3 regions of the Serratia fonticola genome follow, and region 1 is predicted to be linked to each of the others. Evidence: predicted binding sites of a transcription regulator. Region 1 holds the regulator's gene; each other region holds the start of a gene.
What was found. Region 1 encodes PhoB, which activates phosphate uptake and scavenging genes when phosphate is short. Its sites were predicted from a motif close to CTGTCATAAAACTGNCNNAT; they were not measured.
Positions count from the first base shown of each region.

Region 2: pstS (phosphate ABC transporter substrate-binding protein PstS) is a predicted target of PhoB. The motif match lies at 1,621-1,640, and genes of this name have one in related genera.
Region 3: ugpB (sn-glycerol-3-phosphate ABC transporter substrate-binding protein UgpB) is a predicted target of PhoB. The motif match lies at 3,019-3,038, and genes of this name have one in related genera.

Region 1 is NZ_CP011254.1:3,172,856-3,176,917, reverse strand. Features, by position in the region: gene WN53_RS14070 (PstS family phosphate ABC transporter substrate-binding protein) at 39-977, opposite strand; gene phoR (phosphate regulon sensor histidine kinase PhoR) at 991-2,307, opposite strand; gene phoB (phosphate response regulator transcription factor PhoB) at 2,332-3,021, opposite strand; gene sbcD (exonuclease subunit SbcD) at 3,246-4,062, shown strand, end outside.
Region 2 is NZ_CP011254.1:1,769,015-1,773,076, forward strand. Features, by position in the region: gene WN53_RS07810 (ATP-grasp domain-containing protein) at 1-309, shown strand, start outside; gene WN53_RS07815 (GNAT family N-acetyltransferase) at 311-1,390, shown strand; gene pstS (phosphate ABC transporter substrate-binding protein PstS) at 1,716-2,756, shown strand; gene pstC (phosphate ABC transporter permease PstC) at 2,847-3,803, shown strand; gene pstA (phosphate ABC transporter permease PstA) at 3,805-4,062, shown strand, end outside.
Region 3 is NZ_CP011254.1:2,159,273-2,163,334, reverse strand. Features, by position in the region: gene ugpE (sn-glycerol-3-phosphate ABC transporter permease UgpE) at 1-379, opposite strand, end outside; gene ugpA (sn-glycerol-3-phosphate ABC transporter permease UgpA) at 376-1,263, opposite strand; gene ugpB (sn-glycerol-3-phosphate ABC transporter substrate-binding protein UgpB) at 1,592-2,911, opposite strand; gene WN53_RS09575 (aminotransferase-like domain-containing protein) at 3,105-4,062, opposite strand, start outside.

The DNA.
Region 1 (4,062 bases):
ATTTTCATGGGTGTTGAATGAAATTCAAGTTGGCCGGACTAATCCAGCCCCAAGAGCGTGCGGGTTTTGCGCAGCGTATCCGGCGGTAGCGGCAAATAACCGTCGTGATTAACCAGATCCTGCCCCTGAGCAGACAGTACACGGTCAAGGAATGCCGCCGTCAGGGGTTCCAGCGGCTGATTGGGAGCTTTGTTGATGTAGATATACAGATAGCGCGCCAACGGATAGCTACCGTTACGCACGTTGGTTTCGCTAGGTTCAATAAAACGATCGCCCGTTTCTGCCAGGGGCAATAGCCGCACCCCGCTGGCACGAAAGCCGATGCTGGCATAGCCAATGCCGTTTAACGATCCGGCCACCGCCTGCACCACCGAGGCCGACCCCGGCAGTTCATTCACCCGCGCCATAAAATCGCCACCGCATAACGCACGCAGTTTGAAATACCCATAGGTACCCGAGGCGGAATTGCGGCCAAAGCGTTGCAAGGCACGCTGCTGCCAACTGCCCTGCAGCCCCAGCTCTCCCCAGCGGTTAATTGGCGTGTTTTCCCCGCAGCGACGAGTCGCGGAAAAGATTTGATCCAACTGTTGCAGATTCAACCCAGGTAGGGGATTGTCCTGATGCACCAGCACCACCAGCGCATCAACCGCGACCGGTACCGCCAGCGGCGCATAGCCATAGCGTTGCTCAAACGCCGACACCTCCGCCGCCTTCATTGGTCGGCTCATTGGCCCAAGCTGCGCCGCACCAGCCGCTAATGCGGTGGGTGCCGTTGAGGAACCGGCAGCCTGCAGTTGCAGGTTCACGTTGGGATAGTGCCGGCTGAAATCCTGCCCCCACAGCGCCATCAGGTTGGCCAGGGTGTCGGAACCTACGCTGGACAGGTTACCGGAAAGCATGCCGTCCGGAGCAGCCACGGCCCCGCGGCCAACCGACAACAGTAGGCAAAGCAGCAAAGCTTGGATAAATCGATTCATGGCGGGCGACCTGTTAATTTTTCACCGCATTCTCTGCTAAAGCCGCGGGAACAATCAACCGGTTAGGCAAGGTAAAGATAAAACGGGTGCCGATGCCTGGCTCGCTGAGGATCTCCAATCGTGAATCATGATGGCTGAGCGCATGCTTCACGATGGCCAAGCCGAGCCCGCTGCCGCCTGTCTGGCGCGAACGTGCTTTATCCACGCGATAGAAACGCTCGGTCAAGCGTGGGATATGTTCGGCACCAATGCCCGGTCCGTTATCGCTGACCTGGAACTGGGCCCCCTGCGGCGTCTGCTGCCAGCTCACTTCGATGTTGGTACCCGCCGGAGTATGGTTGACGGCGTTGTACACCAGATTGGAAACCGCGCTGCGCAGTTGATCCTCGTTACCGAACACCTGCAGATTTTCATTCACCCGGAAATTGATCTGATGATTACCGCCGCTGAGCGATTGCGCTTCACGCTGCAATACCCGCAGCATTAACGGAATATCCACCTTCTCGTTCATATCCACGTTTGGCGCGGCCTCGATCCTGGAGAGCGTAAGCAATTGCTTTACCAGCCCATCCATGCGTTTGGTCTGCTCTTGCATGGTGCCCAAGGCTTTGCCACGCAGCGAACCATCCAGCTCTTCATCGCTCATCATCTCCAGGTAGCCTTGCAGCACCGTTAGCGGCGTACGCAGCTCATGGCTGACGTTGGCGAAGAAGTTGCGTCTGGCCCCTTCCAGTTGGCGCATCTGTGTCACATCACGGGCCACCATCAGCAGTTGGCCTTCGGAATAGGGCATGATACGGAATTCGACGAAGTGTTCGTTATTCAGCTGTAGCGTCAGCGGCCGGGTAAATTCTTGCTGTTGCAGATAATGGCTGAATTCCGGATAGCGCAGCAGGTTGAGAATGTGTTGGCCGTTATCTTCCGGCCAGCGAAAGCCCAGCAGATGCTGTGCCAGGCCGTTACACCAGAAGATATTGCCCTCAACGGTGGTCATCACCACCGCATCCGGTAAGGATTCGGCCCCGCTGCGAAAGCGTTTGATCAACAACGCCAGCTCACGGCGGCGGCGACGGTTACGCTGCTGCATCTGATACAGGCCATAGAATAGCGGCTCCCAGCTCCAGCGGCCCGGCGGCGGCGTCATGCTGCGATCCACCCACAGCCAGTGGGAAAGTTTGAGTTGGTTATAGAAGTTCCAGGCCAGCGCGGCCAGCACCGAAACCAACAGCAACCAGGGCAGATAACCGAAAATCAGCCCCAGCAATAAGGCGGGCAGGCAAAAAAGGGCCAGCTCCAGCGCCAGCCTCTTCCACGATAAACGTTCTAGCACGGTAACCTCTCCAGCGCTGTGCGATCAGTAGCGCGTTGAGAACCGATAACCGGTGCCGCGAACGGTTTGAACCATCTTGTCATGACCACTGGTCTCCAGCGCCTTACGCAGCCGGCGGATATGCACATCAACGGTGCGGTCTTCCACATAAACGTTAGTGCCCCAGACGTGATTAAGCAACTGTTCGCGGCTATAAACACGCTCCGGATGAGTCATAAAGAAGTGCAGCAGTTTGAACTCGGTCGGCCCCATCTCCAGCGCCTGCTCATTGGCCATCACCCGGTGTGAAGAAGGATCCAGGCTTAGCCCCTGCATTTCAATCACTTCTTCTACTGCCATTGGTGAAATACGGCGCATTACCGCCTTGATACGTGCCACCAGCTCCTTGGGCGAGAAAGGTTTGGTGATGTAATCATCTGCACCAACTTCCAGGCCACGTACCCGATCTTCTTCTTCACCGCGCGCGGTCAGCATCATTACCGGGATATCCCGGGTCATCGCCTCACGCTTCATATGCTTGATAAACTGAATGCCGGAACCACCCGGTAACATCCAGTCCAGTAACACCAAATCAGGGAACGGCTCAGACAGGCGCGTAACGGCACTGTCATAATCCTCGGCTTCCAACGGTTGGTAACCATTCTGTTCCAACACAAAGCACACCATCTCACGGATCGGCGCTTCGTCTTCCACCACCAGTATGCGTCTTGCCATCGTCAATCCTGCCAATGTGTTAGCGATCTCAGTTGATTGCGGTCGCCATTATGCGTCAGTTTTGTGACAGTTTTATGAAAAAAAAGCCCGATCGAACGCAGTAAGCATAGCGATTATTTCTGACGGCAAACAAAAATCATTCGGCTCCCTGCTTGATTGAGCCACGACAGGAGAGATCCCCCCCTTTATAATCGTCGCCATTATGTTGTCGCCCTGGGAGTTTTATGCGCCTGATCCATACCTCCGACTGGCATTTGGGCCAGTACTTTTTCACCAAAAGCCGCGCCGCCGAGCATCAGGCCTTCTTACGTTGGCTGATCGAACAGGTGGAACAGCATCAGGTGGATGCGCTTATCGTCGCAGGCGATCTGTTCGATACCGGCTCCCCACCCAGCTACGCCCGCGAACTATACAACCGGTTTGTGGTGGAACTGCAACGCACCGGCTGCCAACTGGTGGTGCTGGGCGGCAACCATGACTCCGTGGCCACGCTGAACGAATCGCGTGAGCTGCTTTCCTGCCTGAATACCACCGTGATTGCCAACGCGCAAAGCGAGCTGGAGCAGCAGATCGTGGTGCTCAACCAGCTTGATGGCCAACCTGGTGCGGTACTTTGCGCCATTCCGTTCCTGCGCCCACGGGATCTGCTCACCAGCCGCGCCGGTGAGTCTGGCAACCAAAAGCAGCAGGCTCTGCAAGAAGCCATCGCCGTGCATTACCAAACCCTGTATCAGGCAGCTTGTGCGCGCCGCGATGCGTTGGGTTTGCCACTGCCGATCGTCGCCACTGGCCACTTAACCACCGTGGGCGTCACCACCTCGGATTCGGTACGGGATATCTATATCGGCACGCTGGATGCCTTTCCAGCCCAGGCGTTCCCCCCTGCCGATTACATTGCGTTGGGGCATATCCATCGCGCGCAGAACGTCGCCAAGTCCGAGCATATCCGCTACAGCGGCTCGCCAATCCCACTGAGTTTTGACGAGTTAGGCAAAGCCAAAAGCGTGTTTATGGTCGATTTTGCCGACGGTGCGCTGCAAC
Region 2 (4,062 bases), 1.4 Mb from region 1:
CTGCATTTGCTGGGGGCTCAGATGTCCATCGCTGCCGATGGGCAATTGCAATATCTGCCAGCGCCGCCCAAGGCAGGACATGTGGGCGTGATCGTACTGTTATTTTTTGCCTGGCAGGCTTGGCGCGATAAGCAGTTGGCGACGCTATGGCAGGATTTTCGCCAAGCGCCTAATCTGCTCAACGATCCCCGTTGGCCGATAAGTGCCGGAGCACAGTGGTGCGCGTTGTTGGAAATGGGGTACCGCAGCTTGCGCTATCGGCGGCCCCTCACCGATGCCAGCACTTTCGACATCGAGTGGGACGGTTAGCATGGAGCAGGTTAATCAGTGGCAGCGCCTGCAAGTGACCCTGTTGCAACAGCCAGGCATGATCGCCAATCTCCAGACGTCGATGACCGAGTATCAACAGGATGGCTTCTGGATACCGGCGACGGTCAATGATTACGTGCCCGGTAATTGCTATGTGGTTTCCCCGCTGGCTCTGATCGTTGATTACGCGCGGGATGAAATTATCAAAATCGATAACGGTGCGTTGCGGGCGCTGTGCAACGGGCTGACGCTGTTGCTGAAATGGCCCTTAGTGCTGGCATACGTCGATCGGCTCCAGGTGCTGAATAATCAGTGTCTTTCCACCAATATGACCAGCAGCCACTGGCAAACCCTGGATACCGATGCGTTGCGGCAACAGGCATTACAGCGTTATCCCCAGCATACTTTGATGATCCGTTCGCTCAATGATCAGCAGACCCCCGAGCTGTTGGCGCAGCTCTCCCAGCAAGGTTGGCTGCCTATCGTCAGCCGTCAGGTTTATTGCCTGGACGATCCTATACGCTGGTGGGGTAAAATCAACGCGCGCCGGGATGACAAACTGCTGCATCAGGTGGGATGGGAGTTCAAACGGCTGTCGGCCGATGATCCCGAGCAGATGCAGTGTGCCGAACGCCTCTATAACCAGCTCTACCTGGAAAAATACAGCCGCCAGAATGTGCAGTTTACCACCGGTTATTTATCTCAGGCCTCGCAGCTTGGCGTGTTGCAACTGTACGGTTTGTTCCACCAGCAGCAAATGGTGGGGGTGTTGGGAATGGTTCAGTTGGAACAGACGGTAACGGTGCCGATCGTCGGCTATCGGACGGAATTACCCGCATCATTGGCCTTATATCGTCGTCTGATCGCCTTTGCGTTACGCTACGCTATGGAACATAAGCTGTTCCTCAATTTGAGTTCTGGCGCGCCAGATTTTAAGCGGGTTCGCGGTTGCCAACCGGTGATTGAATACAGCATGGTTTATGTCCGGCACCTGAACGTTTATCAGCGTGGCGTGTGGGCGCTGATTTCCTGGCTTTCCCTCAAGGTCTATCAGCCGTTATTGAAGCGCTATCAGTTATGAACGTTACCAAGATAGTGGCCTGCAACTTGGGGATAGTGCGCCAGCGATTGGCAATATGACAAGCGTGTAAAAAACAGCGAAAACCGCTCATATTCAGAGAGATAGTGCAGCAACAGGCAGATTTTTGTAGATTGTTTTTTGTCTAAAAGCGCCGTCATCTCACTGATTTTAATCAACTAAATATCAATCACCCTCCACTGTAATATAACTGTCATATTTCGTACATTTAACTGTCACCAAACTGTCCTATTTTCCCTCCTGCAGCAATACTTACTCTGATGAAAACGACCCAAGGTCGATTTTGAATATCCCATTAGGAGGGATTATGAAACTGATGCGTACCACCGTCGCCAGTATTGTGGCAGCGACTTTCTCTTTGGCCTCTGTGTCCGCCTTCGCTGCTGCTAGCCTGACCGGTGCAGGTGCGACATTCCCCGCTCCGGTGTATGCCAAGTGGGCAGATTCTTATCAGAAAGAAACCGGCAACAAGGTTAACTATCAGGGGATCGGCTCCTCTGGTGGTGTGAAGCAAATCATCGCCAACACCGTTGACTTTGGTGCTTCTGATGCCCCGCTGTCCGATGAAAAACTGGCTGCGGACGGCCTGTTCCAGTTCCCTACCGTGATCGGTGGCGTGGTACTGGCGGTGAATATTCCGGGCATCAAATCCGGTGAGCTGACTCTGGATGGTCAAACCCTGGGTGATATCTACCTGGGCAACATCAAAAAATGGAATGACCCGGCGATCGTTAAACTGAACCCGGGCGTCAAGCTGCCGGATCAGGCTATCGCCGTGGTACGTCGTGCTGATGGTTCCGGGACTTCTTTCGTCTTCACCAGCTATCTGGCCAAGGCTAACGTGCAGTGGAAAGAGAAAATTGGTGCAGGCTCAACCGTTAACTGGCCAACCGGCCTGGGTGGCAAGGGCAATGACGGCATCGCCGCGTTCGTTCAGCGTCTGCCAGGCTCTATCGGCTATGTTGAATACGCTTACGCCAAGCAGAACAACCTGGCCTACACTAAATTAGTGTCTGCCGATGGCAAAGCGGTTAGCCCAACCGAAGAGAGCTTCAGCGCCGCAGCCAAAGGTGTGGATTGGAGCAAAACCTTCGCGCAGGACCTGACCAACCAGAAAGGCGACAACGTCTGGCCAATCACCTCCACCACCTTCATCCTGGTGCACAAAGAGCAGAAGAAGCCTGAGCAGGGCGCAGAAGTGCTGAAGTTCTTTGACTGGGCTTACAAGACCGGTGCCGCACAGGCCAGCGATCTGGATTATGCCGCCTTGCCTGCCGAAGTGGTTGAGCAAATCCGTGCTGCCTGGAAGACCAACATCAAAGACAGCTCCGGTAAGGCCTTGTTCTAACAACGCAGGGGGTGCGGCAGACCGCGCCTCAACCTGACTGTCGGGGCCCGGCACTCCGGGCCCTTCAAGCTTTAAACAGAAGAGTAATCTATGGCTGAGTACAAGCCGACCATGAAAGCACCGGGTAAAAACGGTGACATCATCTTCAGCGCGCTGGTCAGACTGGCGGCGCTGATTACCCTATTGTTGCTGGGTGGCATCATCGTTTCGCTGATTATCGCCTCCTGGCCAAGCATGCAGAAGTTTGGTTTTGCCTTCCTGTGGACCAAGGAGTGGGATGCGCCAGCCGAACAGTTTGGTGCGCTGGTACCGATCTACGGCACGGTCGTCACCTCGGTGATTGCATTGATTATCGCCGTGCCGGTCAGTTTTGGTATTGCCCTGTTCCTGACCGAGTTGGCCCCTAACTGGCTCAAGCGCCCATTGGGGATCGCGATAGAGCTGTTAGCGGCGATCCCGAGCATCGTTTACGGCATGTGGGGCCTGTTCGTATTTGCCCCGTTGTTCGCCCAATATTTCCAGACCCCCGTGGGGGAAGTGTTATCCGGGATCCCGATCGTCGGCGAGCTGTTCTCCGGCCCGGCATTTGGTATCGGTATCCTGGCTGCCGGGGTGATCCTGGCCATCATGATTATTCCTTACATTGCGGCGGTAATGCGCGATGTGTTCGAACAAACCCCGGTGATGATGAAAGAGTCGGCCTATGGTATCGGCTGCACTACCTGGGAAGTGATCTGGCGCATTGTGCTGCCGTTCACCAAAAACGGCGTGATCGGCGGTGTGATGCTTGGCCTGGGGCGCGCCCTGGGGGAAACCATGGCGGTGACCTTTATTATCGGTAACACCTACCAGCTCGACAGCTTCTCGCTGTTTATGCCGGGCAACAGCATCACCTCGGCGCTGGCTAACGAATTCGCCGAAGCGGAATCCGGGCTACATACCTCTGCGTTGATGCAGCTTGGGCTGATCCTGTTTGTGATCACCTTTATCGTCCTGGCGCTGTCGAAGTTGATGGTGATGCGCCTGGCCAAGCGTGAGGGCCGCTAACATGGCAACGATGGATATGCAAAACCCGGTAGCACTGGCGGAAAGCCGCCGTAAAATGCAGGCCTGGCGTCGGCAGAAAAACCGTCTGGCGCTGTTCCTGTCGATGGCGACTATGGTCTTTGGCCTGTTCTGGCTGGTGTGGATACTGTTCTCGACCATCACCAAGGGCATCGACGGCATGTCGCTGGCACTGTTTACCGAAATGACGCCGCCGCCGAATACCGCGGGTGGTGGTCTGGCTAACGCCATCGCCGGTAGC
Region 3 (4,062 bases), 1.0 Mb from region 1:
CCTCGACCGGCAGCATCAGCGTCATGAAAATCAGCCAGAAGAACAGGCTACGCAGCGGAAAACGGAAATAGACGATGGCATAGGCGGAAAGCACCGAGACCACGATCTTGCCGCAGGTGATCGCCAGCGCCATGATCACACTGTTGAGCAGCAGCATCGAGAACGGCACCTTGAGGGTACCCACACCGCCCTGCCAGATATGGCGGATGTTGTCCCAAAGGTGGCCTCCGGGTACCAGCGTCATAGGCACCTGGAACACCTGCTGATCGTCCAGCGTGGCGGCCACAAAGGCCACATATAGCGGAAACAGCACCACCAGCACGCCAACAATCAGCATCGTATGGCTGAAGATATCCAGCCCGCGTCGGTTCTCAATCATTGGTAACGCACCTTACGTTCGACAAAGCGGAACTGGATCACCGTCAGGCCAATCACCAGCAGCATCAGCACCACCGACTGCGCCGCTGAACTGGACAGATCCAGACCGGCAAAGCCTTCACGATAGATTTTGTACACCAGCGTGGTGGTCGACTGCACCGGCCCACCGCCGGTAGCGGCGTCGATCACCGGGAAGGTGTCGAAGAAGGCATACACCAGGTTGACCACCAGCAGGAAGAAGCTCACCGGCGTGATCAGCGGCAGCACCAGATTGAAGAAACGCCGCACCGGGCCTGCCCCGTCGATCGCCGCAGCTTCCACTAGGGAGCGCGGGATAGATTGCAACGCGGCCAGGAAAAACAGGAAGTTATAGCTGATCTGCTGCCAAACCGATGCCAGCACCACCAGGAACATCGCCTGCCCGCTGTTTTGCGCATGGTTCCAGTCGTAGCCGAAACCGGCGAGCACATGGGTGATCAGGCCCATGCCGGGGCTGAACAGGAAGATCCACAGCACCGCCGCTACCGCAGGGGCAACCGCATAGGGCAGGATCATCAAGGTCTGATAGAAACGGCTGCCGCGCAGCACATAGTCCACCAGCGCGGCAAAGAACAGCGAGACCAGCAGGCCAACACCGGCCACCAGGAAGCTGAACAACAGCGTGGTGTAGAAAGAGTCCAGGTAATACGGGTCCTGGAACAGCTGTGTGAAGTTGTCCAACCCGACAAACTGGCTGGAAAGGCCAAACGGATCGACGCTTTGTACCGAGTACCACAGCGCCTGACCGGCAGGCCACAGGAAGAAAACGACGGTGATCAGCAGTTGTGGCAGCACCAACACATAGGGCAGCCAGCTACAGCCGAAGCCGGGACGGGATGATGACATAGAGTTAACCGTTAAATGGGGATGAGGATCGGTAGCAGCCCCTCACCCCAGCCCTCTCCCAAAGGGCTGAGGAATCCCCAGAAAAATTGAGACGAGAAATAGGCTGTTTTTTGCCCAAAAACGGACTAAAAAACAGCCTCAAGCAGAAGAGAAGAAGTGGTTCGTCATTCTCTCACTGCCAATTTACGAACAAAATGGAACAGATTGATCGTAAAACACTCGCTCTAATTCTCTGAAACCACTAAGAAAAAATTAGTGGGGATTCCTCAGCCCAAAGGGAGAGGGAGTGGATCGATGTCGTTTGGCAAAAGAACGCCCAATCTGACGCTTACTTGGTGGAGGCCTCAAAGCGGCGCAGCAACACGTCACCGCGCTGTACGGCGGCATCCAGCGCCTGCTGTGGGGTTTTCTTATCGGTCCACACGCTTTCCAGCTCTTCATCCACCACGGTACGGATCTGCGGCATATTGCCCAGACGCAGCCCTTTGGTGAACGCCAACGGTGGTTTGTTCAGCATCTGGCGGGTGGCCACATCGGCCCCTGGGTTTTTGTCGTAGAAGCCCTGCTGCTTGGTCATTTCATAGGCGGCAGTGGTGATCGGCAAGTAGCCGGTCTTTTGATGCCATTCGGCGGCAATCTCAGGCTGGGCCAGATATTGCAGGAACTCCGCCACGCCTTTGTAGGTCGCCGCGTCTTTGCCGTTCATCACCCACAGGCTGGCCCCGCCGATAATGGCGTTCTGCGGTGCATTTTTGGCGTCAGCATCGTAAGGCATCATGCCCACGCCGAAATCAAACTTGGCGTATTTGCGGATACTGGCTAACGAGCCGGAAGAAGCAGTCGCCATGGCGCAGTCGCCGTTGTAGAACTTCTCGGTCGGTTCGTCCTTGCGGCCAAAGTAGGTGAAGTCACCCTTCTTGTTCATGTCTTGCAGGAACTGAATATGTTTAACCTGCAGCGGCTGGTTGAACTCCAGCTTGGCATTGGTGCCACCAAAGCCGTTGTTTTCACTGGCGAACGGCACGCCATGCCAGGCGCTGAAGTTCTCCAGTTGGATCCAACCCAACCAACCGCTGGTGTAGCCGCACTTCATGCCAGCCGCGCGCAATTTGGCGGCATCGGCCGCCAGTTCCTGCCAGGTTTTCGGTGGCTGATCCGGGTTCAAGCCCGCTTTCTTGAAGGCGTCTTTGTTGTAATACAGCACCGGGGTGGAGCTGTTGAAAGGCTGGGACAGCAGATGGCCGCTCTTGTTATCGGTGTAGTAACCGGCCACGGTCGGCACAAACACCGACTCATCGAACTTGATGCCCGACTCCTGGAACACCTGATACACCGGTTTGATCGCCTTGCTCGCCATCATGGTGGCGGTGCCCACTTCGTACACTTGCAGGATCGCCGGTGCCTTGCCGGAACGGTAAGCGGCAATGCCCGCCGCCAGGCTCTGTTCGTAGTTGCCTTTATAAACCGGGACGATCTTCACATCGCTGTGAGTTTGGTTGAAACGGTCTGCCAGAGAGTCGACTTCGGTACCCAATTCCCCTTCCATCGAATGCCAGAATGGGATCTCGGTGGCAGCTATTGCATGGCCGCTGACCGCCAGGGCCAAGGTAACGCACAACGTGGTTTTTTTAATCGCGTGAGCAAACATGCCTAACTCCTGAAAAAGCTGGTGTGATCAAAACGCGTGAGCGAAAAGAAACAGTTTTTGTTCGGATGCTAAACATGCCATGCGCGGATGACAGTAAAATAACTTTGGCGTGACAGCTAGATGACAGCGAGGTGAAGTGCAGATGGCGGTTTGATGTCGGCGGTAGGGAATTCACCCCACCGCCGCAGAGAGATTACAGCGAGCGACGCAGGCGGGCGACGGCCTCTTGCATCTGCTGTTCGGTTGCCGTGGCAAACGACAGACGGAAGGTAGAGCGATCCGGTTTGTCAGAGAAGAAGTATTCTCCCGGCACAAACACCACGCCCTGCTTCAGGGTGGTTTTCAGCCACTCGGTGGCATCGAATTGCTGACGGAAGCGCGCCCACAGGAACATGCCGCCTTTCGGCATATCAAAGCTGATCACATCACCCAGCTCTTTTTCCACCAACCCGGCCAGGATCTCGCCTTTGTGCTTGTAGGCCGCGCGGATCTTTTCGATCTGCGCCGGTAAACGATCCAGCCCCAGGTAACATTCGACGATGCTCTGCGACAGCGCGCTGGCATGCAGATCCGCCGCCTGCTTGATGATCGCCACTTTATGCAGCAGGAATGGCGGCAGGATGGCCCAACCCAGGCGCAGGCCCGGAGCCAGGATCTTCGAGAAGGTGGAGGTATAGATAATGTTTTCGGTATGGCCCAGCACCTGCTGCGAAACCTGATACAGCGTAGCATTACGCTCTTCGGTGAAGCGCAGCTCGCCGTAGGGGTCATCCTCGATAATCAGGAAATTATGCTCTACCGCCAGTTTCACTAACTGCTCACGGCGTGCGGCGCTCAGGGTCAGGCCGCTCGGGTTGCCGAAGTTCGGCACCACGTACACCCCTTTGATCTTCTGGGTTTTCAGCAGTTCAGCCAGTTCATCCACTACCATGCCGTCGCTGTCGGAAGAGACGGACATGACGTTGGCTTCCGCCAGTTCCAGCGTTTGCAGCGCCGCCAGATAGGTCGGGCGCTCTACCACAAACACATCACCAGGGTTAATCACCGCACGCATCACCAGATCTAACGCCTGCTGGGAGCCTGCGGTCACCACGATATCTTCCGGCTTGGCATTAACGCCACGCTGTGCGCATAGGGTACAGATGCCTTCA